DNA from 2 places in the Shewanella polaris genome. Region 1 is predicted to be linked to the other one. Evidence: predicted binding sites of a transcription regulator. Region 1 holds the regulator's gene; the other holds the start of a gene.
The links. Region 1 encodes MetJ, which represses methionine synthesis genes. Its sites were predicted from a motif close to TAGACGTCTAGACGTCTA; they were not measured.
Positions count from the first base shown of each region.

Region 1 (12,356 bases):
GCCAATACACTGAGCATATAAAAGGATGTTTTCATCATCACACCTCTTTATTGATTAATTATTGTTCTACCACCATAGACCTAAAATGTTCAAAAAAGAATACCCAAAACGTCGAATCGTTAAACAAAAAAACCATTAAAATATTCATTAATGGTTTTTTTAGGTGGTAACTATTTGGTGTTTTTTACTTTGGACGCACACCTAAAGTATGGCAAATCGCATAGGTTAATTCTGCACGGTTAAGGGTGTAAAAATGGAAATCTTTAACGCCTTCACGGGACAATACTTTCACCATATCAATAGCAACGTTTGCGCCCACTAACTGACGTGTCGCGGGGTCATCATCTAAACCTTCAAACTGGCGATGTAACCAATGCGGAATAGCCACATTGGTCATGTCAGCAAAACGTTTAGTCTGCTTAAAGTTAGTCACGGGTAAAATCCCCGGAATAATCTCAACATCAATGCCTGCTGTCACGCAGCGATCACGAAAACGTAAGTATGATTCAACATCAAAGAAAAACTGGGTAATGGCGCGATTAGCTCCCGCATCAATCTTTTTCTTTAAGTTGATTAAATCCGCTTGAGCATTACGCGCATCGGGATGTACTTCAGGATAAGCCGCAACCGAAATATCAAAGTCGGCAACTGAGCGTAATAAACGCACTAAATCATTAGCAAACCGAGTCGGCTTTGGGCTGCCATCAGGTAAGTCACCACGTAAAGCCACTATGTCTCTTACGCCTGAATTCCAATAATGCTTTGCCAGTTCAACTAACTCTTCATCACTGGCATCAACCAAGGTTAAATGCGGCGCAGCAACTAGATTGGTCTCCTTCTGGATACGTTCAATCACGCTATGAGTACGATCTCGCACTCCTGAGTTAGCACCATAAGTCACTGAGACAAATTTAGGGTTTAATGGCTCTAAACGACGAACAGAATTCCACAAGATCTCTTCCATTGCTGGAGTTGAAGGCGGGAAAAACTCAAAAGATACATTAATATCATTCAGCTCAGACAAGCTCTGATTTAACGACTGGGCATGTTGCGCATGATGAAAAGCCATAATGTATTCCTTCAACTTCTGTAAAACTGCGGAGTCTATACCAATCAACTAATTTAACTCACTTAACTTAAGTAATTTAGCCGTTTGGACGTCTATATGTCCATATACTAGTTTAACTGCATCCTAAGTCAAGCTAAAAAACCACCAATAGACTAATTTAAGTCTACGCCTAAACAACAAACAATAAAGATAGTGCTAAATAACCAGCAAAATCCCTTGAACCACTATGCATCTAGTAAATTATTCATCGTATTCATTTGAGTGCACAACCAATCAATTGAATTACGGATACACCAACGTGTATAGGCAAATCGTGACCAAACAACCGAGCAATAAACCATAGAGCTAACAACGGGAATTTCGTATGCGACTGACTGGAAGCTAAGCGTTACTTGACTAAGCTTTCTAAGGTGTTTGATGGGCTAAAGTGAACTGAGTGTCTAAAGCAGAAAGGTCACGCAAAGCAACCTAGAAAATGTATCGCCAGACATAAAAAGCTACCATTTAGGTAGCTTTCAATTAATGTGTAACCAGATAAACTTACTCGTAATCAGTAGCGTAAGTTTCTTCATAAGTGTGTGAGTAAAGCTCAAACAAGTTGCCAAATGGGTCTTCCAAGTACACCATTTGCGCTAGATTACTGTCGTCTTCTGGATGGTAGCGCATAATATCCATACGCACTTTACCGCCATATTGTTCAGTACGCGCAATGGCCCCTTCAAAGTCATCTGTTTGCAAACAAAAGTGGAAGATACCAAGACGTGTGAAATCAACTTCATGACGTTCTTGGCGATCGACCATTTCAAACATTTCAACACCAATGCCGTCACTCGTCACTAGGTGGGCAATGTTAAAGCCTTTAAAACCTTCACCAAATACAGCCACACACATTCTGCCAATAGCAGTCTCACGCTCTTCTTGAACCTTAGTGTTACCCATTACAACTCTTAAACCCAGCGCTTTAGTGTAAAACTCAACCGCTGTATCCATATCGCCAACCATTAAACCTACGTGATTCATTTTCATAACTAACTCCAAAAATACTATTGACTGATTCGTCATTTGTTTCGATGGAGCCATCTTACGGCGAACAAAATATAAATAAAAATTATCATAATTTATTAAATTAATAATTCTTATTTATACTTATGACCATTGCTAACCCTAGAGGAAACAGTTATCAAGGAATAGTTGCACCTTAATCAATAGAACAAGCTCAGAATCCAAAAAACTTGATGAAAATCAGATAGGAAAAAATGAAGTTAAAAGCTGAATAAATCCCCATAGCGACCCTTTCCCTTCTGTTGTTTACGCAAATAAGGAAAATGTTGCGGGTGACTGAGTTAATTTATTAACCAAGAATCAAGAGAGACAGCCGTTGGTTTTCTATTGGTCTGGTGTGGATGAAGCGCCACGACGTTAGTGGCCGCAGGCCATAAAGCCTAAACAATAAAAAGGCCATTATTAATGGCCTTTTTCAACAAAACTACTCTTGAAGTAAGTCTTTACAAATATGCACTAAATCCGACTGCACCGCAGCTGCAGTCACCTCACGCCCAGCGCCAGGGCCACGAATAATCAATGGGTTGCCTTGATAAAACGCACTGCGAATAACAAACACATTATCGCCCGGGGTTAAATTAGCATAAGGATGATTGTTATCAACCCACTGCAAACTCACTTCAGCTTGCATTTTTCCCTCGATTTTATCTAATGAAGCCACATAGCGCAGCACTTTGTTTTGCTCGGCAGCTGCAACATACTGCTGTAATAAATCATCATCTAACTCGCTAATACGAGGCAAAAAGTCTTCTAATGATAGCTCGGCTAACGCTTTAGGTACTAACGAGTTAAGACCAATATCGTTTAACTCAACCGACAAACCTATCTCTCGGGCTAAAATAAGTAACTTACGCTGCATATCTCGGCCGGACAAATCATCACGAGGATCGGGTTCCGTTATCCCTAAGCTCCTAGCCTCTAATACCAATTCAGAAAAGGGTTTCGTACCATCATAGTTTTCAAACAACCAACATAAGGTGCCAGAAAAAATACCACCGACAGCTTCAATAGTGTCACCACTGTTTCGCAAATCATTTAACGCATGTTGTATCGGTAACCCAGCACCACAACTGGCATTATAACGCCAAAATAAGCGACGATTACTCAACTGTTGTTTTAGTTCTCGGTAAAAAGGGAGCGGCCCAGAGCCTGCTAATTTATTGGCGCTAACCACGTGAATACCACGAGCAAATAATTGTGGGTATTGCAGTGTTAATGTGGCGCTAGCGCTGATATCTAACGCGACAATTTCGTCACAAGACAATTGTGCCAGCTGTTCAAATAACTGATCATAATTCCACTCTATGGCGTTGGCTTGATAATCTTGTTGCCAGTTATCAAGGTCAATCGCATCATTTGAAATCAATGCTTTTTGCGAACCTACCACACCGATTAGTTCAACTGAGGCTTCTAATTCAAGATCTAAAGTTGGTCGTGCACGCTTAAATAACTCTATCCATGCTTCTCCAATATTACCGACACCCAAAAGTAACACGCCGATACGCATTCTAGGTCCTGCACAACGACGATGAACCTTTTGAGTCAGTAAGCTGACCTGTGCTTGTGGGACCAAAGTCACTAAGCTGAGTGCATCCTGATAAACCGGCTTAGCATCACGACTTAATAAGCGGGCAAAACTGCGCCTAAAGTGATGCGCATCGGCACTGACTAATGCCACTAAGCCTAAGTCGGTTTGCACTGTGACGTCGTCAATCAATAGTTCATTGCCATGCAGAGCCAATAATGCCAACAGTTGCTTTTGGCTTTCGAGGGTAAATGCTAATTCAAATTTATGTTGAGCTAATTCCCAATAGGCTAATGGCGTTAGCCCTGCCTCATTAAATATAGTCAGTAAAGGTGCAAGAGCAGAGCCCATTTTAAAACCAATCAATACCACTTCGTTTAAATTAGTCACAACAGGAGCACTGGCCGATGAACTCTGCGGCGCAATAAGCGTAAAATCGGTATGCGAGGCATAACTTGAGCGCACAGCAAGGCTAACGTGGGTATTAAATAATGGTTGTAATGTACGAGAATGTAATACGGGTGAGCCTAAACGCGCTAAACGGTCGGCTTCTGCTAGAGACATACTCTTGAGCAACTTAGCGTCATTGATTTTATTCGGATCGGCATTAAAGACCCCTTCAACATCGGTCCAAATCGTCACACGTTCAATGTCCGCTAAACTGGCAATTAATGTGGCACTAAAATCTGAACCATTGCGGCCCAGTAATAAAGTATCACCATGACTATTTGCGCAAATAAAGCCCGTTATCACTAAACGCTCTTGTGGATGTCGAGCTAATAAGGTTTGCACTTTCTCACGCGATTGCGCCACTAAAATATTAGGAATAGCACCTTCATCAGCAACTAAAATAGAACATGCATCAACATTACTGGCTGCTACGCCCATTTCTCGTAACAATGCAGCCATGAGGCGAGCGGACCAACGTTCACCAAAACTCACCACATGGTTTAATTGGTAATCATTATGTTGTTCTAAGGACAACAAACTGACTAACTGAGATTTATCAGTCGACAAACGTTCACGTAAATCACGTGCTTGTTCATTTGACAGTAATTGCTCAATTAACGTCTGCTGATAACTAATCAGTACTTGTAGCTCTTCTTGCCACAATTGACCACTGTCACGAAGGCTCAGTAATTTGTATAAGAAGTTAGTCGTTTTACCGGCGGCGGATACCACCACAAGATCATCACTTTGACCGTGGGTAAGCAAAATATGTGCAACACGGCGATAGCAGTCTGCATCCGCTAAACTAGAACCACCAAACTTATGTAAATGACTTCGCGCCATTACTGACTCCTTAAACAACTACGACTTTTATTGCGACGGCTTCTTGTTGCAATTAACGCTTTATGCAATAAATAGTGGTGCAATGAACTCTTTTTTGCATTTTAATCATGCCACAAATGCATATTTTGTTATTTTACTCAAACCACAGCTAACATAAACTCAAATTAAGCTTATTTAATTGCCGCTACGGCAGCTAAACCAGCTTTCAGATCGGCAAGTAGATCTTCAGCGTCTTCAATACCGACTGATAGTCTCAATAAAGTCTCTTTAATACCAGCCTCTTGCCTTGCTTGTGGGTCCATTGCTCTATGGGTCATAGTGGCCGGAACGGCGACTAAACTTTCCACTCCGCCTAAACTTTCAGCAATACTGAACAAAGACAATGCCTGTAAAAAGGCAACCACTTCGGCTTCACCGCCCTGCAATTCAAAACTTAACATAGCGCCAAAGCCTTGTTGTTGTTTTGCCGCAATGTCGTGACCTGGATGATCTTTTAAACCCGGGTAGTGAACCTTGGTAACCACATCACTAGCGCTGAGTAGCTCAACAATCTTTTGCGCGTTACGTTGATGCTCACGAATTCGCACAGCAAGCGTTCGTAGGCCACGCAGTGTTAAGTAACTGTCAAACGCAGACCCCGTCAGCCCAAGGGTGTTTGACCACCAATGCAATAATTCACCTAATTCAGGATCTTTAGCCACAACCGCGCCACCGACGACATCGCTGTGACCGTTGATGTATTTAGTGGTTGAATGGATCACTATGTCAGCACCTAATAATAAAGGTTGCTGTAATATCGGTGATAAAAAGGTGTTATCTACCGACACCAACGCGCCAACGTCATGGCAAGCATGACTGACGGCTTCGATATCAATCACTCTAAGTAAAGGATTTGAGGGGGTTTCTAACCACACCATTTTAGGTTTCTGGGCAATGGCTTTACTCAATGCTTGGCTATCTGTTTGATCAACAACTAACAACTTAAATTGGCCTTTTTTCGCCAAATTAGTAAATAAACGATAACTGCCACCATAACAATCGTGCGGTACAACCAATAAATCATCAGGGCCAAGTAAGCTGGTGACTAAAGTAATCGCCGCCATACCAGTACAGGTCACCACACCAGTAGCACCTTGTTCAAGTTTGGCGAGCGCCTCCCCTAAAATACACCGAGTAGGATTACCTGAACGACTATAATCAAACTCACGAGGATTATTATGACCATCGAATGAATAATTAGTCGATAAATAAATAGGCGGTACAATTGCACCATGTTGTGTGTCTGTTTCAATACCTTGGCGAACGGCCAATGTGGCGCTTTTATGTTTTGTCATAATTGATTCCTAAAATGTCACAAACACACAAGTAGATGTCTAGACGTCCAAATTTACCGAAAAGTTCTGCATCCGTCAACAAAATAGACGCGTAGACGTCTAAACATCAAGAAATCTATTTGCATCGAGGTTAAATAGTCGCAATAATTTGACTAGAGCTTGTAACGGTTTAAAATCCGCACCGTATTTATCGTTAAGGGTAAGTTAATGACTGAATGGAATGGCGAATATATTAGCCCATATGCCGAACATGGCAAAAAAAATGAACAAGTAAAAAAGATTACAGTTTCGATACCGCTAAAAGTATTAAAAATACTAACAGATGAACGCACTAGACGTCAGATCAATAATCTGCGTCATGCAACTAACAGTGAACTGCTATGTGAAGCATTTTTGCATGCATATACAGGTCAACCATTACCTTATGACGGTGATTTATCAAAAGATGAACCGGACAGCATTCCAAGTGAAGCTAAAAAGATAATGGATGATATGGGCATCGAATGGGAAGAGCTGGAATAATCCACAGGTTAGTGACAACGTCATCGACTTGGAAACTACCCTAATACGAAGTAGTCTTGTTTTAAAAGAGAACATATGATGTCGTTTATCGATCCTACAACCTTGATACTGGCATCAATTATCGTTTTTTTAGGCGCGTTAACCCAGAGCTTAATTGGTTTTGGGTTAGCCGTTGTTGCTAGTCCCCTGCTGTATATTGTTAACCCTCAACTAGTGCCAGTACCAATTATTGCAATGGGATTTGCCATTTCTGCAATGACCTTATTTAGAGAACGCAACCACCTGCAATTTAATGGTTTACAATATGCTTTGCTCGGGCGGATCCCCGGCGGATTTTTAGGCGCTGGGTTATTACTGTTTGCACCACAAGCCATATTAGGTTTAGTGATTGCCGCTATTGTATTTATTGCTGTGATATTAAGTGTTTATCGCATTACAGCCCCCATCAATCGCATCAGTTTATTTATCGCGGGGGTATTTTCGGGCATATTTGGCAACATCGCCGCCATTGGTGGTCCACCTATGGCGATTTTACTTGCAGGCCAAGATCCTAGTAAATTTAGAGCTGCACTGTCTGCATTCTTCGTACTCAGTTCACTGATTGCTTTAGCTATTCTAGCCATAGTCGGCTTGGTTGAGATGAAACATTTGTGGTTGTCGCTAATGTTATTCCCTTCCGTTGTTACCGGTTACTTGGTCTCTGGATTGTTAATTAACCATGTCGATAAAAATAAAACCCGCATTGTGACCTTAATATTATGTAGTATCAGTGCGACTTTGTTAGTGGTTAAATCGACCAGCGCACTAATCAACTAATCAACTAATCAACCTAGTAACTCATAATGAGCTAACTATTCTCTCATTATGAGTAATTAAACCTTACCCAAAAAAATTTTCCCCTAAAGGCTTCCACCAAAATAATACACTAAATTATTTTTCCCTATCCATAATTGTTGTTCCAAATCCACTGCGAAATTTTTTATCTCTATAGCAAATTGAATATTGTCACGAAAGAGATCCACATCACATAAGTCCATTAGATTTGATTCAATTAACTTTTTTTCAATTAGATTTTTCTCATGAACATGATCTACTTCAAATTAACACTACTCACTTTTAGGTAACATTATTCACAGCAAAGAAATAAACATAAATTGCAAACGCACCACTAATAAGAAGCCCTATAGAGGATAAAATGATGAACACATACGTTAAAGTTGGTATCGCACTCGCTATTGCATTATCACTAGGTAGCCAAGCAATGGCAGCCGAAGGTGGTAACCCTAAAAAAGGCAAACATCTTTACAAAAAAGAATGTAAAGCTTGCCACAGCGCCGATAGTGAAGGCCCAGAACTTACTCCGATGGCTAAAACTATGAGTCAATGGGATCGCTTTTTCTCTCGAGATAAACATAAAGCTAAACCTGCCGTTTTTGAGGCTCTATCAGAAAAAGACTTGAAAGACATTCAACAGTTTTTATATGACCACGCAGCCGATTCTGATCAGCCAGCAACTTGTGGCTAAATCATAAAAGCTGAGAGCCTTTCGCTCTAAGCAAAACATAAGCAAATAAACAATCCAAAAAATTGGGGCTTCGCCTCAGGGATTTTTACAACAAAAATTTGCCAGATTGAGTTAATTCATTTGGCAAATTGGGGGAGCAAGACTATGAGAACTCTCATATCAATACTCGTTGCAAATGCACTCTTTATGAGTGGTGCTAGCCTAGCGGCAGACACTGATGCACAAAAGATTGCCGATCTAAAACAACAACTCGCGACTATTAACGAAGATCTTGATGATTTAAATTCGCGAGTTGACAAAACCGAGCGTCACACTGCGTTAGACAGAATATCCATTACTGGTGATTTTAGAACCAAAGCACATTCATTACATTACCAAAATGTCACTTGGAACCCGGCCATGAATGTCAATTTTACTGACTTCGCTACAAAAGCCATGTCAGGTGTATTTGGTGACCCGAGTAGTTCTACCTCGTTATTAGGCCAAATGATGATGGCCAACCCTGATCTAGCCACCGCATTTCAAAGCGGCCAGCTACAGGGCGTGATGCCAATGGTGTTAGGTCAAAAAACTCAACAAGATATTGATAATGATATTTTTTACACCACTCGATTACGCCTAAATATTGATGCAAAAGTATGGGACAACGTCAGCTTTGCCGGACGCTTAACCATGTTTAAGAGCTGGGGAGACTCTACTGGAGTTAAAGTATTTGATTCATGGAACTCATTCACAATGGACGGCACAAGTAGTGGCAGCACCAGTGGTGATGAGTTAAAAGTAGAGCGTGCCTATTTTAACTGGAAAGACATTAACGGCAGCGGCACTTACCTTTCTATCGGACGTCGCCCTTCAACATATGGTCCACCAAGTCATTATCGTGAAAATGAGCTACGAGGCGGCACACCATCAGGTCACTTAGTCAATTTCAACTTCGACGGTTTAACCCTAGGTTACAATTTGGGTGATATCACGGGTATTGAAGGCCAAACGGTACGCTTCTGCTATGGTCAAGGCTTTGAATCTCAATACGGAAATGGCGAATTGTTCGGTGACATTATCACCAAAGACACTCACCTAGGCGGGTTTAATATCGACGTCATCAATGACGGTAACCACTTCCTACAATTAACTTTGTTCGGTGCTAAAGATGTTAATGATGGCTTTACAGGCACCATGGCATTCCCTACTCAACTCGCGAGTATCTTTGCCCCAACAATGTATCAAGACATGCAAAAGTTTGAAAACTTTAACTTCGTTACTCGTGTACAACCAAGTGGTGTAATTGGTGATATGTACTTAGGTGGATTAGGTTATGCCTATGAAACTGATGACGATTTAAAAATGTTTGCTTCACTTGGTTGGACTCGTGCTGAACCTAGCGGTAATGCAGGTTTGTTCGGTGGTATGTTAAGCGATGCAGTATTTGAAGCAGAGTTGAATAGCACTGCTACTGAAATCATTATGGTGCCAAAAGAAACAGTTGATAATGACACTAAAAATGGTTACGGCGTGTATATGGGTATACAAGTACCTGCTCCATACGGAAAATTCGGCTTGGAATATAACTACGGTTCAAAATACTGGAGTCCTTTCACCCAAGCGCAAGACGACCCTATTGGCAGTAAGTTAGCTACTCGCGGTCATGTTGCCGAAGCGTATTATATCTTTGATATCAATCCTAAGATGTTCATCAAGTTAGCAGGTTTGTATTACGACTACGAATATACCGGAAGTGGCTCACCAGTAGGTGCACCACAGAAAGTTGATGATGTAATTGCCGGTACTGCATACTCAATGTTACCAGTGATCGACACAGCCTATGACGTCAATGCATCAATAACAGTTAACTTCTAACTTGAACTTCTAATTTAGTGCCCCTGAGTGCAAGCTCAGGGGTGAGGATAATTATCATGAAAATATCATCAGCACTGGCTGTATTATTGATATTAAGCAGTAGCGCACAGGCTGCCTTTAACCACAAAGAGGCGTTGCCAGGGCCTTTTGCTAATGGCCCTGAAGTGACGACACAATGCTTAACATGCCACAAGGAACATGCCGAAGAGTTTATGAAATCTTCACACTGGACTTGGGAATTAGAGCAAAAATTACCTGGCCGCACAGTTATGCGCGGTAAAAAGAACAGTATCAATAACTTTTGTGTTGCAATAGCGGGTAACGAACCACGTTGTACTAGTTGCCATGCAGGTTATGGCTGGAAAGATTCTACATTTGATTTTAAAGACATGACCAAAGTGGATTGCTTAGTCTGCCACGACACAACAGGAACTTACATTAAAGATCCTGTTGCTGCGGGCGAAGTATTTGCCACAGTCAACTTAGCCAACGTAGCACAGAATGTGGGTACTCCCGTACGTGATAACTGTGGTACTTGCCACTTTTATGGTGGCGGTGGTGATGCAGTTAAACATGGCGACTTAGACTCATCAATGTCTTATCCAGACAAAGCTACCGATGTCCATATGGACGCAGACGGTAATGACTTCCAGTGCCAAACGTGTCATGTCACCGAAAATCACCAGATTACTGGTAATGCGATGGGCGTATCACCTGGAGGAGAAAACAATATTGGTTGTGAAAACTGCCATGACGCAGCACCTCACAAAAATAAAACGCTCAATACACACTCACAAACAGTAGCGTGCCAAACTTGTCACATACCAACATTTTCTAAAGTTGAACCAACAAAAATGCGTTGGGATTGGTCACAAGCCGGACAAGATCTACCTGACACGACAGATAAATACGGCAAGCACACTTTCAATAAAAAGAAAGGTAGCTTTATTTGGGAAAAAGACGTTATACCACAATACACTTGGTTTAATGGCCGCGCCGATGCTTACATGCCTGGCGACAAAATGGACCCGACTAAAGTGCTTAAACTTGCCTTCCCACTCGGAGATATTCGCGACCCTAAAGCTAAGATTTATCCTTTTAAAGTGCATACAGGTAAGCAAATCTATGACACCGAACTCAATATCTTACTAACACCTAAAGTTTATGGTGAAGGTGGTTACTGGACTGAATTTGATTGGGACTTAGCAGCCAAATTGGGAATGGAAGCTAACCCAACCATGGTAGAAAAAGGACTCAAATACAGTGGTAAGCATGGTTTTGTTGAAACTGAGATGTGGTGGCGTATCAACCACATGGTGTCACCAAAAGACAAGGCGTTACAGTGTAATGACTGCCACAATAAAGGTGAGCGTTTAGACTGGAAAGCCCTAGGTTATGACGGTGATCCAATGAAAAATCGCAAAGGTGTTAAACACACTAAAGCTAAATAACAATGCTATAAGCAACTAGTGTAAACGACTAGCGTAAAACAAAAAAACCGCCATCAACTTTTACGATGGCGGTTTTTTATTAACTAAATGTTCTGAATTCGGGATAAATAACAAACTAAAAATTTAACCCCTGGCATTGAAAATCTTGCGAAATACCACTAATAGGGTCGGTAAAACGTAATCGTTTAGCCAATAGCTGTAATGGCTTATCAAAATTATCCGGCCCTTTAGGCTGTAAAACTGGATAAAATCGGTCATGTAAAATCGGCATACCTAAACTTTGCATATGCACTCTTAATTGATGAGTTTTACCCGTAATCGGGCTTAACTCAAACAAACCAAAGCCGTCTTTTACCGCCACTAAACTGATTTCTGAATGGCTATTGGCCTCACCTTCAACTACCTGCATAGTAAAGCTGGGATTTGCTGCAACAATCCGATTTTTAACCGTCCAATGCACTGGCAGTATCACTGTGTTATCCGCTAATTGAGCCAACAACTGCGGCGTTAATGTAGCAATAGCCTGATAATCCTTGGTGATCTTGTCATCTAAAAAAAGCTGATGATAGGCATGCCTAGTTTGCGGGTTTAATGTCATTAACATTACCCCAGCAGTATCTTTGTCGAGCCGATGGGCTGGTGCAACGGTATCAATTTGAGTTGCGATACGTAATCGATGCACTAAGCATTCATTAACATAATTACCACCAGGGGTTAC
Region 1 covers NZ_CP041036.1:4,092,860-4,105,215, forward strand. The annotation lists gene FH971_RS17865 (c-type cytochrome) at 1-35, opposite strand, end outside; gene metF (methylenetetrahydrofolate reductase) at 185-1,069, opposite strand; gene FH971_RS17875 (VOC family protein) at 1,610-2,095, opposite strand; gene FH971_RS17880 (bifunctional aspartate kinase/homoserine dehydrogenase II) at 2,556-4,949, opposite strand; gene metB (cystathionine gamma-synthase) at 5,120-6,283, opposite strand; gene metJ (met regulon transcriptional regulator MetJ) at 6,491-6,805, shown strand; gene FH971_RS17895 (sulfite exporter TauE/SafE family protein) at 6,881-7,621, shown strand; gene FH971_RS17900 (c-type cytochrome) at 8,001-8,330, shown strand; gene FH971_RS17905 (DUF3373 domain-containing protein) at 8,475-10,187, shown strand; gene FH971_RS17910 (tetrathionate reductase family octaheme c-type cytochrome) at 10,244-11,638, shown strand; gene FH971_RS17915 (pseudouridine synthase) at 11,754-12,356, opposite strand, start outside.

Region 2 (12,356 bases), 1.1 Mb from region 1:
ATAAACTTAGCTTGGATGACCGATAAGTATTGCATCAGTAGGGCAAGGTGACACACATGCACCACAGCCAGTACAGGCATCAATATCTATCACGGGTTTGGGAACTTGGCCTACCGCCATGATAAAGCTAATTGCGCGGGGATCGCAGGCGTCTTTACAGCTTTGACACCAGACTCCTTTAGCGGTTAAACAGCTATCTTTAATACTGGCGACAATTGTCCACGGCAATACCGCCGTGTCATCAAATACAGGTTCAGGACACACCTCAACGCATTGCTTACAAAAGGTGCATTCATTTTTAGTAAAATCAATTTCAGGAAAGCCACCTTCACCACGTTTAATGATTTGGGTTTCACAGACGCTTATGCACTTATCACAGCGGGTGCAGTTGTCCGTAAATTCTTGGTCTGTTTTGCTCCAAGGCGGGCGAGTCACATTGGACTTTCTGCGACTAAAAAGATTACGACGACTTTGATTAATACCTTGGGTCATTTGGGTTCCAATTGGACTTAAACACATTTGCTGCAGTCAATATTAGCATTAACTGCAGCACCAAATTGTTAAGCGCTTGGCAATTCATACCAATTCCAATAATTATCTGGTCATTCAGCGAGAGTTCTGCACTTTCTAGGCAAGTAATAGGATAGTGCTCTCGGCAACTGCTCCTGCGTTGCTCTACCTCCAGCATCCATGCCATCGTACGTCAAAATTCTATTAAGTAGCATAGTAGGTGCATAAACTCGCCCTGCGGGAGCCACTCAGGCTTTCCATTATTTTGTTGCATTGCTTCATAAGGGAATAACCATTCTTTTAACAATGCGCCTCAAACTGAAAAACCTGAGTGACTCTGATTGCTCACCTAATTAACGGAGTTGGTATTGTAACCATCAGGATTATTTGATTGCCATTTCCAACTACTGTTGGCCATGTCTTCAACTGTATGAGTTGCACGCCAATCCAATTCTGTAGCGGCAAAGCTTGGGTCGGCATAACAGGCAGCAATATCGCCAGGACGACGAGGACTAATTTGATAAGCAATGGTTTTTCCGCAAGCTTTCTCAAATGCCTTGACCATGTCTAACACGCTGTAGCCTATGCCGGTGCCGAGATTATAAGTCACCAAACCTGGTTTGGTTTGCAACTTTTTAAGCGCTTGTAAGTGGCCGACAGCTAAATCAACAACGTGGATATAATCACGCACGCCAGTACCATCAGGGGTATTGTAGTCATTACCAAAGACACTTAACTTTTCACGCTTACCAACGGCAACTTGAGCAATAAACGGCATTAAGTTATTTGGAATATCGTTAGGGTCTTCGCCAATTAAGCCACTTTCGTGGGCGCCAACAGGGTTGAAATAACGTAAGCGGGCAATGTTCCAGCTGTTATCTGAGTTATGTAGGTCAGCTAAAATATACTCCACCATTAATTTTGACTGACCATATGGGTTGGTGGCACCCGTTGGAAAGTCTTCTTTAATCGGTAAGCTGGCTGGGTCGCCATATACGGTTGCCGATGAGCTGAACACTAAGTTTTTAACATTATTTTCGGCCATTACTTGGCATAAAATAATGGTGCCTGTGACGTTATTTTCGTAATATTTTAAAGGCTTAGCGACTGATTCTCCTACCGCTTTTAATCCTGCAAAATGAATCACTGATTCGATGCGATGGTCAGTAAAGACTTTTTGTAATAATGATTTATTTAAAATGTCGCCTTGATAAAAAGTGACATCTTTTCCTGTAATAGTTCGCACTCGCGCCAATGCTTCGACACTTGAGTTTGATAGATTGTCTACGATGACGACTTCCTGTCCGGCCTTTAATAGCTCTACTACGGTATGTGTACCAATATAGCCAGCGCCACCGGTTACCAAAATTGTCATAGTTTAATCGTCCTGTGAATTAATGAACCAAGTTTTGTTTATATTGTAAATTATCACTGGCCAATCGTCAGTTAAATTATTGATGCAGCATCCAAATAAACGCTCAACGTTTTTCGGGAATGGGATAATAAGGTGAGTAAACGTGTCGATATTATCGCCATTAATGTGTTAGTTGTATTTATTTGTTTACGTTTTGAGCTAGATAACAGTTAGACAAAAAACTGTGAAACAGTTAACAAAACGTCAACCTTAGCACACTATGTAGGGAGTCAAGTTGACGTAAAGTGGAACCTATGAGTGCAACAACAAAATATATAGCACATCAACCTGATGCCCAAGGTTACATTGATTACTCAGAGCATGAGAATCAATTATGGCAACAATTGTATCAACGCCAAGTAACCAATATGCCTGGTCGTGCATGTCAAGCATATCTAAAAGGGCTAGATGCATTAGGTATGTCGATTGATCGCATTCCGCAATTGCCTGAAATCGATAAAGTGTTGCTTGATGCAACGGGTTGGAAAACCGCAGCAGTGCCTGCATTGATTTCATTTGGACGTTTCTTTGAGTTACTGGCCAATAAAGAGTTTCCTGTGGCAACGTTTATTCGTGGCAAAGAAGAGTTTGATTACCTGCAAGAACCTGATATTTTTCATGAAATATTTGGCCATTGTCCATTGTTAACCAATCCTTCTTTCGCGCATTTTTCGCATATGTATGGTCAGTTAGGGCTAGCCGCAACGAAAGAAGAGCGAGTGTTTTTGGCGCGATTATATTGGTTCACTATTGAGTTCGGCCTAGTCCAAGCAAAAAATGAATCACTGCAAATCTACGGCGGCGGCATTTTAAGTTCACCGGGTGAAACCATGTATGCATTAAGTAATAGCCCTGAACGCAAACCGTTTGATTTACTTGATGTACTGCGTACGCCATATCGAATTGATATTATGCAGCCTATTTATTATGTGATTGATAATATTGATTATCTGGATGAGATTGCTCGTATGGACATTATGAGTATGGTGACAGAAGCACGCCAATTAGGCATGTTTGAGCCTAAATTCGCTCCAAAAGTTAAAGCCAGTTAACGATTTGTTGTAGTAGAGCTTGTGGCTCAATAACCTGCAAGTTAGACACTATTTAATTAAGCCAAGGAGTACAAATGAATGCATTAACCGAGATGAAGTGTGAAGCATGCCAAGCAGATGCACCAAAAGTAACCGATGCAGAGTTGGCAGAACTTATCGGTATGATCCCAGATTGGGGCGTTGAAGTTCGTGACGGCATTATGCAGTTAGAGCGGGTATATAAATTTAAAAATTTTAAGTTAGCGATGGCCTTTACTAATAAGTTGGCCGATTTAGCTGAAGCCGAGTTTCATCACCCTGGTATCTTAACTGAGTGGGGCAAAGTTACCGTGACTTGGTGGTCACACTCGATTAAGGGGTTACACAAGAACGATTTCATCATGGCAGCCAAGACCGACCAGTTGCTTGATTAGTCGTTATCACCATCTATTTCAGTACATTACGTAAACGTAATGTACTGAAATAATTGCTCTGTTACAACTCTGCTGTAAACTTCACTTGCCACCGAGGCAATATCCCTCTAACGTTGTGCCAAATTTCCAAAACAAACTTTAATATATAGGGAATCGTTGCATTATGCGTTTGGAAGTCAGTTGTATCGATCGTGTTGGTTTAGCGAAAGACATCCTAGTCGTGCTTGAGAATTATGGCATTAACTTAATTGCTATTGATGCCAGTAATAAAGGTTTCCTATTTTTGCAATTTGCAGAAATCAGTTTCGAAACCTTGCGTGAACTTATGCCACAAATTCGTAAAGTCGAAAGTGTGCATGATGTTCGTACGGTCTCTTTTATGCCTTCAGAGCAAGAGCACTACGCGTTAAAGACATTGCTTAAAACCTTACCAGATTCAGTTTTTTCAATCGATGTGAAAGGACGGGTTCGTATTGCGAATGAGTCTGCATTATTGACGCTCGGCATGGGCGAGCATGAAGTAGTAGGGGAGTCACTGAATCATTGGGTGCAAGCATTTAATTTTGCCCGTTGGATGAGTGAAACGCCTGTATTACCTCAAGCAACTCGTGTGCAAATTAACTCGAACGAGTATTTAGCCGAAATGTTGCCTATTTACTTACCTGATGATAATGATAAGACAATATTAGGTGGGGCTGTTATCTCGCTAAAGTCACCTGCCAGAGTGGGTAAGCAGTTTAATGCGTTGCAAAATCAGACTACTGGTTTTGACAATGTATTAGCCGTTAGCGATAAAATGAAAGATATACTCAAGCAAGCCAAGCGTATGGCGCAACTTGATGCCCCGTTATTGATTACAGGTGAAACCGGTACGGGTAAAGAGTTAATGGCCCGAGCAAGCCATGATGCCAGTATGCGCCGCGAACATCCGTTTATTGCTATTAACTGTGCAGCACTGCCAGATAGCGTCGCCGAAGAAGAATTATTTGGTTTTGTCAGTAATGGCACTGTTGTTAAACGAGGTTTCTTTGAAGAAGCTAAAGGCGGTACGGTGTTTCTTGATGAAATCGCCGAGATGTCTAAAGCCGCGCAAGTTAAATTACTGCGTTTATTACAAGATGGCACCTTTAGGCGCATAGGTGGTGATGAAGAAATTCGCGCCGATGTACGGATTATTTGTTCAACCCAAAAGCATTTAGCAGAACTTTGCCAAACAGGTGAGTTTAGAGAAGATTTATATTATCGTATTCACGTATTGAGTTATCACATACCCTCATTGCGTGAACGACGTGTTGATGTGCTACCGTTAACTGAGATGTTTTTAGAACATTACAGTCAGCAGTTATCGAGCCCTTTAAGACGTATTTCGGCAAGCTGTCGTGATTACCTGTTTACTTATGCGTGGCCGGGTAATGTGCGTCAGTTGAAAAATGCTATTTTTAGAGCGGTATCAATGTGGGATGGTTCAACAGAATTGACCGTTGAACAACTTAAATTACCGTCATATGCCGAAGGCTTTGGTTATTTCGATGAAGAATTCGAAGGTACCCTCGATGAAGCGATGAAAGAATACGAAGCGAGTTTATTACGCCGGTTATACCCTGCATACCCAAGTACGCGACAATTAGCCAAAAAACTTGGGGTATCGCATACCGCTATTGCCAATAAGTTGCGTGACTACAGTATTAGTAAGAAAAAGTAATGTAACGATTTAATGCCAGCTTATTGCTGGCATTTTAGTCACTTAAGCGCTGTAGCTCAGTATTTTAATAACTGTTAAATGAATGTAACGAATATTTTACGAACTATGGTTTATTCCGATAACATGTGATTTGTGCATGCTATAGGTTTTTCAGCCATTATCAGTTATTTGTATGGTCAAAATGAGTCTGCAGTGTGGTTTATCCACTACAACTCACCTCGTATTTAGGAGCAATAATGAAACTTGCAAGTTATCACAACGGACGTCGCGACGGCCAATTAATGTTAGTCAGTAAAGATTTGACCAAGACAGTCGCGGTGCCTGCTATTGCCCATACAATGCAGCAACTATTAGATGCTTGGGATTTGTTATACCCACAACTTAATGAGTTGTATGAAGCATTAAACGACGGACAAATGGACAATGCAGTCGATTTTGATGAAGCACGTTGTTTATCACCTTTACCACGAGCTTACCAATGGGCCGATGGCAGTGCGTATGTCAATCACGTAGAACTCGTTCGTAAGGCCCGTGGTGCTGAAATGCCAGCATCATTTTGGACTGATCCACTCGTGTATCAAGGTGGTTCTGACTGTTTTATCGCCCCTAAAGCGGATATTCAAATGGCCAGTGAAGAATACGGTATCGATTTCGAATCAGAAATCGCTATTGTTACTGATGATGTTGCCATGGGTGTTAACAGCGAGGATGCGACTAAGCACATTAAATTATTGATGCTAGTTAACGACGTATCACTGCGTAACTTAATTCCAGGTGAATTAGGTAAAGGCTTTGGCTTTTTCCAATCCAAGCCATCGAGTGCATTTTCGCCAATTGCGATTACCCCTGATGAGTTAGGTGACAAATGGCAAGACAGCAAAGTACATTTGCCGTTAGTGACTCATTTAAACAGTGAACTATTTGGTCGCCCGAATGCTGGCGTCGACATGACGTTTAACTTTAGCCAGTTAGTAGAGCACGTGGCTAAAACACGTCCATTAGGCGCAGGTGCAATCATTGGTTCAGGTACTATTTCTAACTACGATCGCAGTGCAGGTTCAAGCTGTTTAGCGGAAAAGCGGATGCTTGAGATTATTGCCGACGGCAAAGCATCAACACCTTTTATGCACTTTGGCGACACTGTTCGCATTGAAATGTTTGATGATAATGGCGTGAGCATCTTTGGTTCTATCGATCAAAAAGTGGTTGAATACAAAGCTTAAGATGATGAAGGCGATGTAAATCGAAATAAAAAGGCAATAGCGATAAAGCGTTATTGCCTTTTTTAATGAAAAAAACAACAGGGATATAGACATGAAACTCTATGGCTATTGGCGTTCAAGTGCGGCATATCGCGTGCGTATTGCATTAAATTTAAAGCAGTTAACGGCAGAACATATTTCAGTTCACTTAGTTAATAATGGTGGTGAGCAACACTCTGAAGTTTATCATCAACTCAATCCCTCGGATCTTGTACCGACATTTATCGACAATAACGGGTCTGGTGAGATTAACTTATCGCAATCGTTAGCGATTATGGAATACCTCGACGAAAAACACCCTCAACAACCGTTACTTCCCAGAAATATTGAGCAGCGTGCTATTGTGCGTAGCATGGCTCAAGCCATCGCATGTGAAATTCATCCATTAGATAATCTTCGAGTATTACAATATTTAGTTAACGAAATGGGCGTATCAGAAGCAGATAAAATGCGTTGGTATCATCATTGGATACACCTTGGCTTTGCCGCTTTAGAACAGCAGTTAAGTCAATATTCTGGACGTTTTTGTTTTGGTGATACTCCGTCGCTGGCCGATATTTGTTTAATCCCGCAAGTGTATAATGCCAAACGCTTTAATTTAGAGCTTGCTGCGTATCCTAATATTGTCCGAATTTGGGATGAGTGCAATAAGTTAACAGCATTTGCTGATGCTGCGCCAGAACAACAGTATGACGCGACTTAATCAAACCCTATTAAATCAGCCCCTGTTAAATCAAGTGGCTATTGATCAGTTGCAACAGGGGCAAGCAAAGCTATTGTCCTTGTTGGCGCAGTGGTTGCAACAGGATGAATCTAGATTGACAGCGTTAATGGCGTGTCAGAAAGTAATGCAACAACAGGGGATCTCTGACTGGTTAATTAGCGCAGGTTTTATACGTAATATGATTTGGGATAATTTACACTGCATGGCTTCACAACCCTTAAATGACATTGATGTAATTTACTGGTGCGATAACAATCCATCTTCCGAAAAAGACCAAGCGATACAAGCAATGTTGGTTAAACAGATAGATCTGCCTTGGTCGGTGAAAAATCAAGCTAGAATGCATGTTAGAAATGGTGATAAACCTTATCAATCTTGCGCTCATGCCATGTCATATTGGCCAGAAAAACAAACCGCTATTGGAGTTCAATTAGTCTCAACTGATAAGCTAACATCCTCTGAATTTCAATTACAGGTAATCAGTGTGTTTGGTTTAAACTGTATGTTTGATTTATCGTTAAGCCAAAATCCAAAGCGTGACAAGGCGATTTTTAATCATCGCGTGTATCAAAAGGCGTGGTTAACTCATTACCCCAAACTATCCGTAACAGAATAGTCATCAGCAATTATTCACTTGATCAACCTCACAAAACCCAACTATTAAATACCTCTTTTGTCTCTTTATGCCCTCGTTTTGTGATCTAAATCAAGTGTCTGCAACCTCTTTTGTACCTCTAAAGAGGTATTTGGTTTTCATTGATCTATGTCAATGTTATTAACAGATTACTTCGGTAGGTTGGCGGAAAATGTTGAGGATGCACAGAGTTGCATCTAGTTGTCATTACCATGGAGTGTTAAAAATGAATAATAAAATTAGCCTAAGTTTAGCCGCTGCTACGTTATTAACTGCTGGATTATCTTTTGGTGCTGCGGCACATCAAGCGGGTGATATTATCGTTCGAGCAGGTGTTGCTATGGTGGCACCTAATGAGTCAAGTCCTGTAGTAGCAAACATTGCAGAATTTGGGGTAGATAATGATGTGCAACTAGGGCTAAATTTTGCTTATATGTTAACTGATAATTTTGGGGTTGAATTATTAGCAGCATCGCCTTTTAGCCATGATGTGTCACTAGGTGAATTAGGTAAAATTGCAGACACTAAACAATTACCCCCAACATTGGTGGCACAGTATTACTTTGGCAATTCACAATCTGCTTTCCGTCCTTATATTGGTTTAGGGGTTAACTTTACTAATTTCTATGATAGTGAGTTTACCCAAGATGCTAAAGACCTTGGTTTAGACAATTTAAGTTTGTCGAACTCTTGGGGGATTGCTGCTCAATTAGGTCTTGATTACCAAATTGATAAAAAATGGTTGGTTAATGCTTCTGTATGGTATGCACAAATTTCAACTGATGTGAGCTTTGATATGGGTGGAGATCATGTTGTCGTTGATACCGATATTGACCCTTGGGTGTATATGGTGAGTGTAGGTTATTCTTTCTAGTATTTATTAGCATGTGCAGATTCAAAAGCAGGAACCCTTGGGTTCCTGCTTTTATTGATACGCTAATTCACTATTTTTTACGTGGATTCCAATGACGGGTATTATAAATATATTCAGGTAATAAACGATTAATCCACGCTACAATACGCCAGCGCTTGGTGACATACACTCGGCGTTTACCTTTTTTAAGTGCCGTTAAAATTTGTTCTGCCACTTTATCAATGGGCGATAAAAGCATTTGAGTGTTTAAGTGGACCGCCTTATCAAATAAGCCTAATTGAATATCACTAATGGTTATAGGTAATTTTAAGCGTTGTGCATGCATGCTAAGGCCTTGCAAATAATTTGCAGCAAAAGCTTTAGAGGCATGGTAAGCCACGTTTGGACCACCACGTTGGCCGGCGATAGAATTAATCGCTGCTAATTGGCCGTAACCCTGTTCGCACATCAATTTAAAAATACACTGGCTGGCAGCGGCAAATCCCATGACATTTACATCAATAGTATGTTGGTCAATGGCCCAGGGGAGAGTTGAATCATATTCATTAACGCCGGTGTTGACTATCACTAAATGGGCTCCATCATGCTTGGTCCAAGCCGCATTAAGTTGTGCTATTAGTGTATCGGGTTGGGTAATAGCTAATGGATACACGCTGACTTCACCGGGCAAGCTTTGACTAAACTCGCTAAACGAGTCAGGATCGTTAACAAATAGCACTAGTGAAACCTGCTGTGCAGATAATTGTTTAGCAAGGGTTTGGCTTAGTTGGGAACTTGCACCAATTATCATTGCAGTCGCGATTGACATAGTTAACCTCATCTTAAGTAATGACTCATGATAGAAATATCGCTTGTTGATAACAAGCGAGAAAAAAATTCAACTCAAGACGTGTAGACTTCTAGACATCCTTGTGTATGATGAATTATACAAATGATTGTTGTACTACTACTCGCTGATATAGCGTGCTGACAGTGTTTTGTTTAAATAACCTTAGTAAATATAAGTTAATACTGGTGATCAAGTTGACTGTTTAGCGAATTTAACAGAATGTTGAAACTGTGATGTGGTAAGCATAATGGTTGAGGTTATTAGCCCATTTGGCACGTACTCAATCAAGACGCTGTGTTTAATTAATCTATAAGGTGAGACGTATGCCGGTTCGTATTCCTGATAATCTGCCCGCTGCAGGTATTTTAGAGTCTGAAAATATCTTTGTGATGTCTGAAACCCGTGCGGCTAATCAGGACATTCGTCCAATGCGGGTACTCATCTTGAATTTGATGCCCAACAAAATCGAAACTGAAACCCAATTATTACGTTTATTGGGGAATACGCCATTGCAAGTTGGGGTCGATTTATTACGTATTCATGATAAAGAATCTAAGCATACGTCAGTTGATCACATGAACACTTTTTATCGTGATTTTGAAGACATCAGACATAACAATTACGATGGTTTGATTATTACAGGGGCACCATTAGGGCAAATTGATTTTAAAGATGTGGTTTATTGGGACCATATTCGCGAGATCATTGACTGGTCGCAACAACATGTGACATCGGTTTTATTTCTCTGCTGGGCAGCTCATGCTGGGTTTTATCACCTTTATGATTTAGAACGTAAGTTGTTAGCCAACAAACGGTCTGGCGTATTTAATCATCGCCGAACAAGCGACCCGCATCCTTTATTACGTGGTTTTGATGATGAGTTTTTTGCGCCACATTCTCGTTTTGCGGAAATGGACGTCGAACAAATCCGCCAACATCCTGATTTAGAAGTGTTAGCTGAATCTGACGAGGCTGGCGCCTATATTGTACTTAGCCGTGATAGCCATAATGTGTTTGTGATGGGCCATCCTGAGTACCAAAAAGAAACCTTGAACGAAGAATACGTGCGCGATAAAGGACAAGGACTTAACCCTGACATTCCACAAAATTATTATCGTCAAGATGATCCCAACCAAGACCCTATTGTTCGTTGGCATAGTCATGGCAGTTTATTAGTCAGTAATTGGCTTAATTATTATGTTTACCAGTTAACACCATATGACTTGTCTGACATGAATGCGAAAACGCCATGGGAAAGTAAAAAGTAAATCTGAGTATAGTTTCACCAGCGCTTTAACGTTGACATCGTTTCGATAAAAGCTATTGTTAAATTTAATGGTTTTTATTGTAAGGTCGAGGTTAAATGGTTAAAACGCGGTTGATGTTATTATTGGTGTGTGCAGTGAGTGGGCCTGTAACCTCATTGGGGGCCAGTGACCTCTTTAGTGACGCTGATGCAAATGACACCAATGTTAATGGCACCAATGTAAGTGGTATTACTGGTAGCGCAACATTAACGGATATCAAACGGCAGTTATCCACATTAAGCTCACCACAGCAACGTATTGACTTTTTACAACAACAGCGACCGCAAAGCGCTCAATGGCCAATTGAACAGCAAGGCCAGTTATTGCATTTGTTGGCAATAGAGCAAGAAGTTAACAGTGATCTTGTTGCTGCAGTTGACAGTTATACTCAGGCCATTAAATTACTTACGCCACATCCTCTTAGTGAAGAACTGGTCAAAAGCTATATCGAACGCTCATTCATACTTTACCTTCAAACTAACGACACCCAAGTTTATTGCCCAGATCGTGAAGTGGCGATTACATTAGCCCGTCAGCTTGGAAACGTTGATATCTTGGCCGAAGTGTTAGCGCAAAGCGCGTATTGTTATAATAAACCAAGTGATTTTGGCGAAGGTCTGAAAAGGTTAAATGAAGCATTAGCGTTAGCACAACAACATCAATTAGGACTGAGCCGGCAAGCGATGATATTCAATGCCACCGCGGCTATTTATCGTGACAATGGTTTAAACCGTAAAGCTTATCAATACTTTAAGAAAGCCTATGGTTTTTGGGAGCAAGCCCAAGATAAACAAGACATGTTTAATATGTTGCATAACATGATTGGTGAATCAATTAAATTAGGCTTGTGGGTGGAGAATAAAGACCATTTATTGCAAATGCAGCAACTGGTTGAGCAATCGCCAGAGTTTGCTGATTTTGAGTTTTTTTATCAATTTAATACTGGTATTAGCTGCTGGGCTCAAGGTTTATTCCAAGAAGGTATTGAGCATTTTTTACGAGCACTTGAAGTGCAAGATACAACTCAAGAAAAATACTTTGTCGACGCCACTCATGCATGGTTGGCATTAAGTTATTTTCGTCAACAAGAGCCAGATAAAGCCTTTAAATATGCGGAAAAGTTTTCTCATTCGGCGACTTATCACGGTCATTCAAGTGAATTGAAATTGATGATTGCAGCCATCATTGATTACGCCAATGGTTCCAGTAATCTTGGCATGAATAAGCTGTTAGATACCATCGATTTACAAAAAAAGAACTTTGCCAATATTATCAATAATGATGTGGTTAATTCATCATTAGACCATAACCTTACCGTTGCTGAATTTAATAATCGCCTGCTCGAAAATCAATTGGCAATTAATAAGCTTAATTTGGAGGCCGAAATTGATACTCAAAAAATCACTAACTTATCAATGGTAATCGCAGTGCTCATTGCATTGGTGTTATTGGTTGTGGTGATTTTCTTGTGGCAATCTCGCCGACAATTTAAACGTCGCTCTCAAACTGATTATCTGACGGGTATTGCTAATAGACGTCATACTTTTGAACAGGGTAAAAAGATTTTTAATCAGGCTCAAAAAAATAATCGACCACTCGCCGTGATTATGTTCGACATCGATAATTTTAAAGCTA
Region 2 covers NZ_CP041036.1:2,979,152-2,991,507, reverse strand. The annotation lists gene napF (ferredoxin-type protein NapF) at 7-492, opposite strand; gene galE (UDP-glucose 4-epimerase GalE) at 860-1,885, opposite strand; gene phhA (phenylalanine 4-monooxygenase) at 2,179-2,976, shown strand; gene FH971_RS13025 (4a-hydroxytetrahydrobiopterin dehydratase) at 3,051-3,389, shown strand; gene tyrR (transcriptional regulator TyrR) at 3,553-5,091, shown strand; gene FH971_RS13015 (fumarylacetoacetate hydrolase family protein) at 5,328-6,314, shown strand; gene maiA (maleylacetoacetate isomerase) at 6,406-7,056, shown strand; gene FH971_RS13005 (nucleotidyltransferase family protein) at 7,043-7,693, shown strand; gene ompW (outer membrane protein OmpW) at 7,938-8,585, shown strand; gene FH971_RS12995 (SDR family NAD(P)-dependent oxidoreductase) at 8,656-9,393, opposite strand; gene metA (homoserine O-acetyltransferase MetA) at 9,738-10,682, shown strand; gene FH971_RS12985 (tetratricopeptide repeat-containing diguanylate cyclase) at 10,778-12,356, shown strand, end outside.
Region 2: a site for MetJ is predicted at 9,478-9,495, ahead of metA (homoserine O-acetyltransferase MetA). Genes of this name have one in related genera too.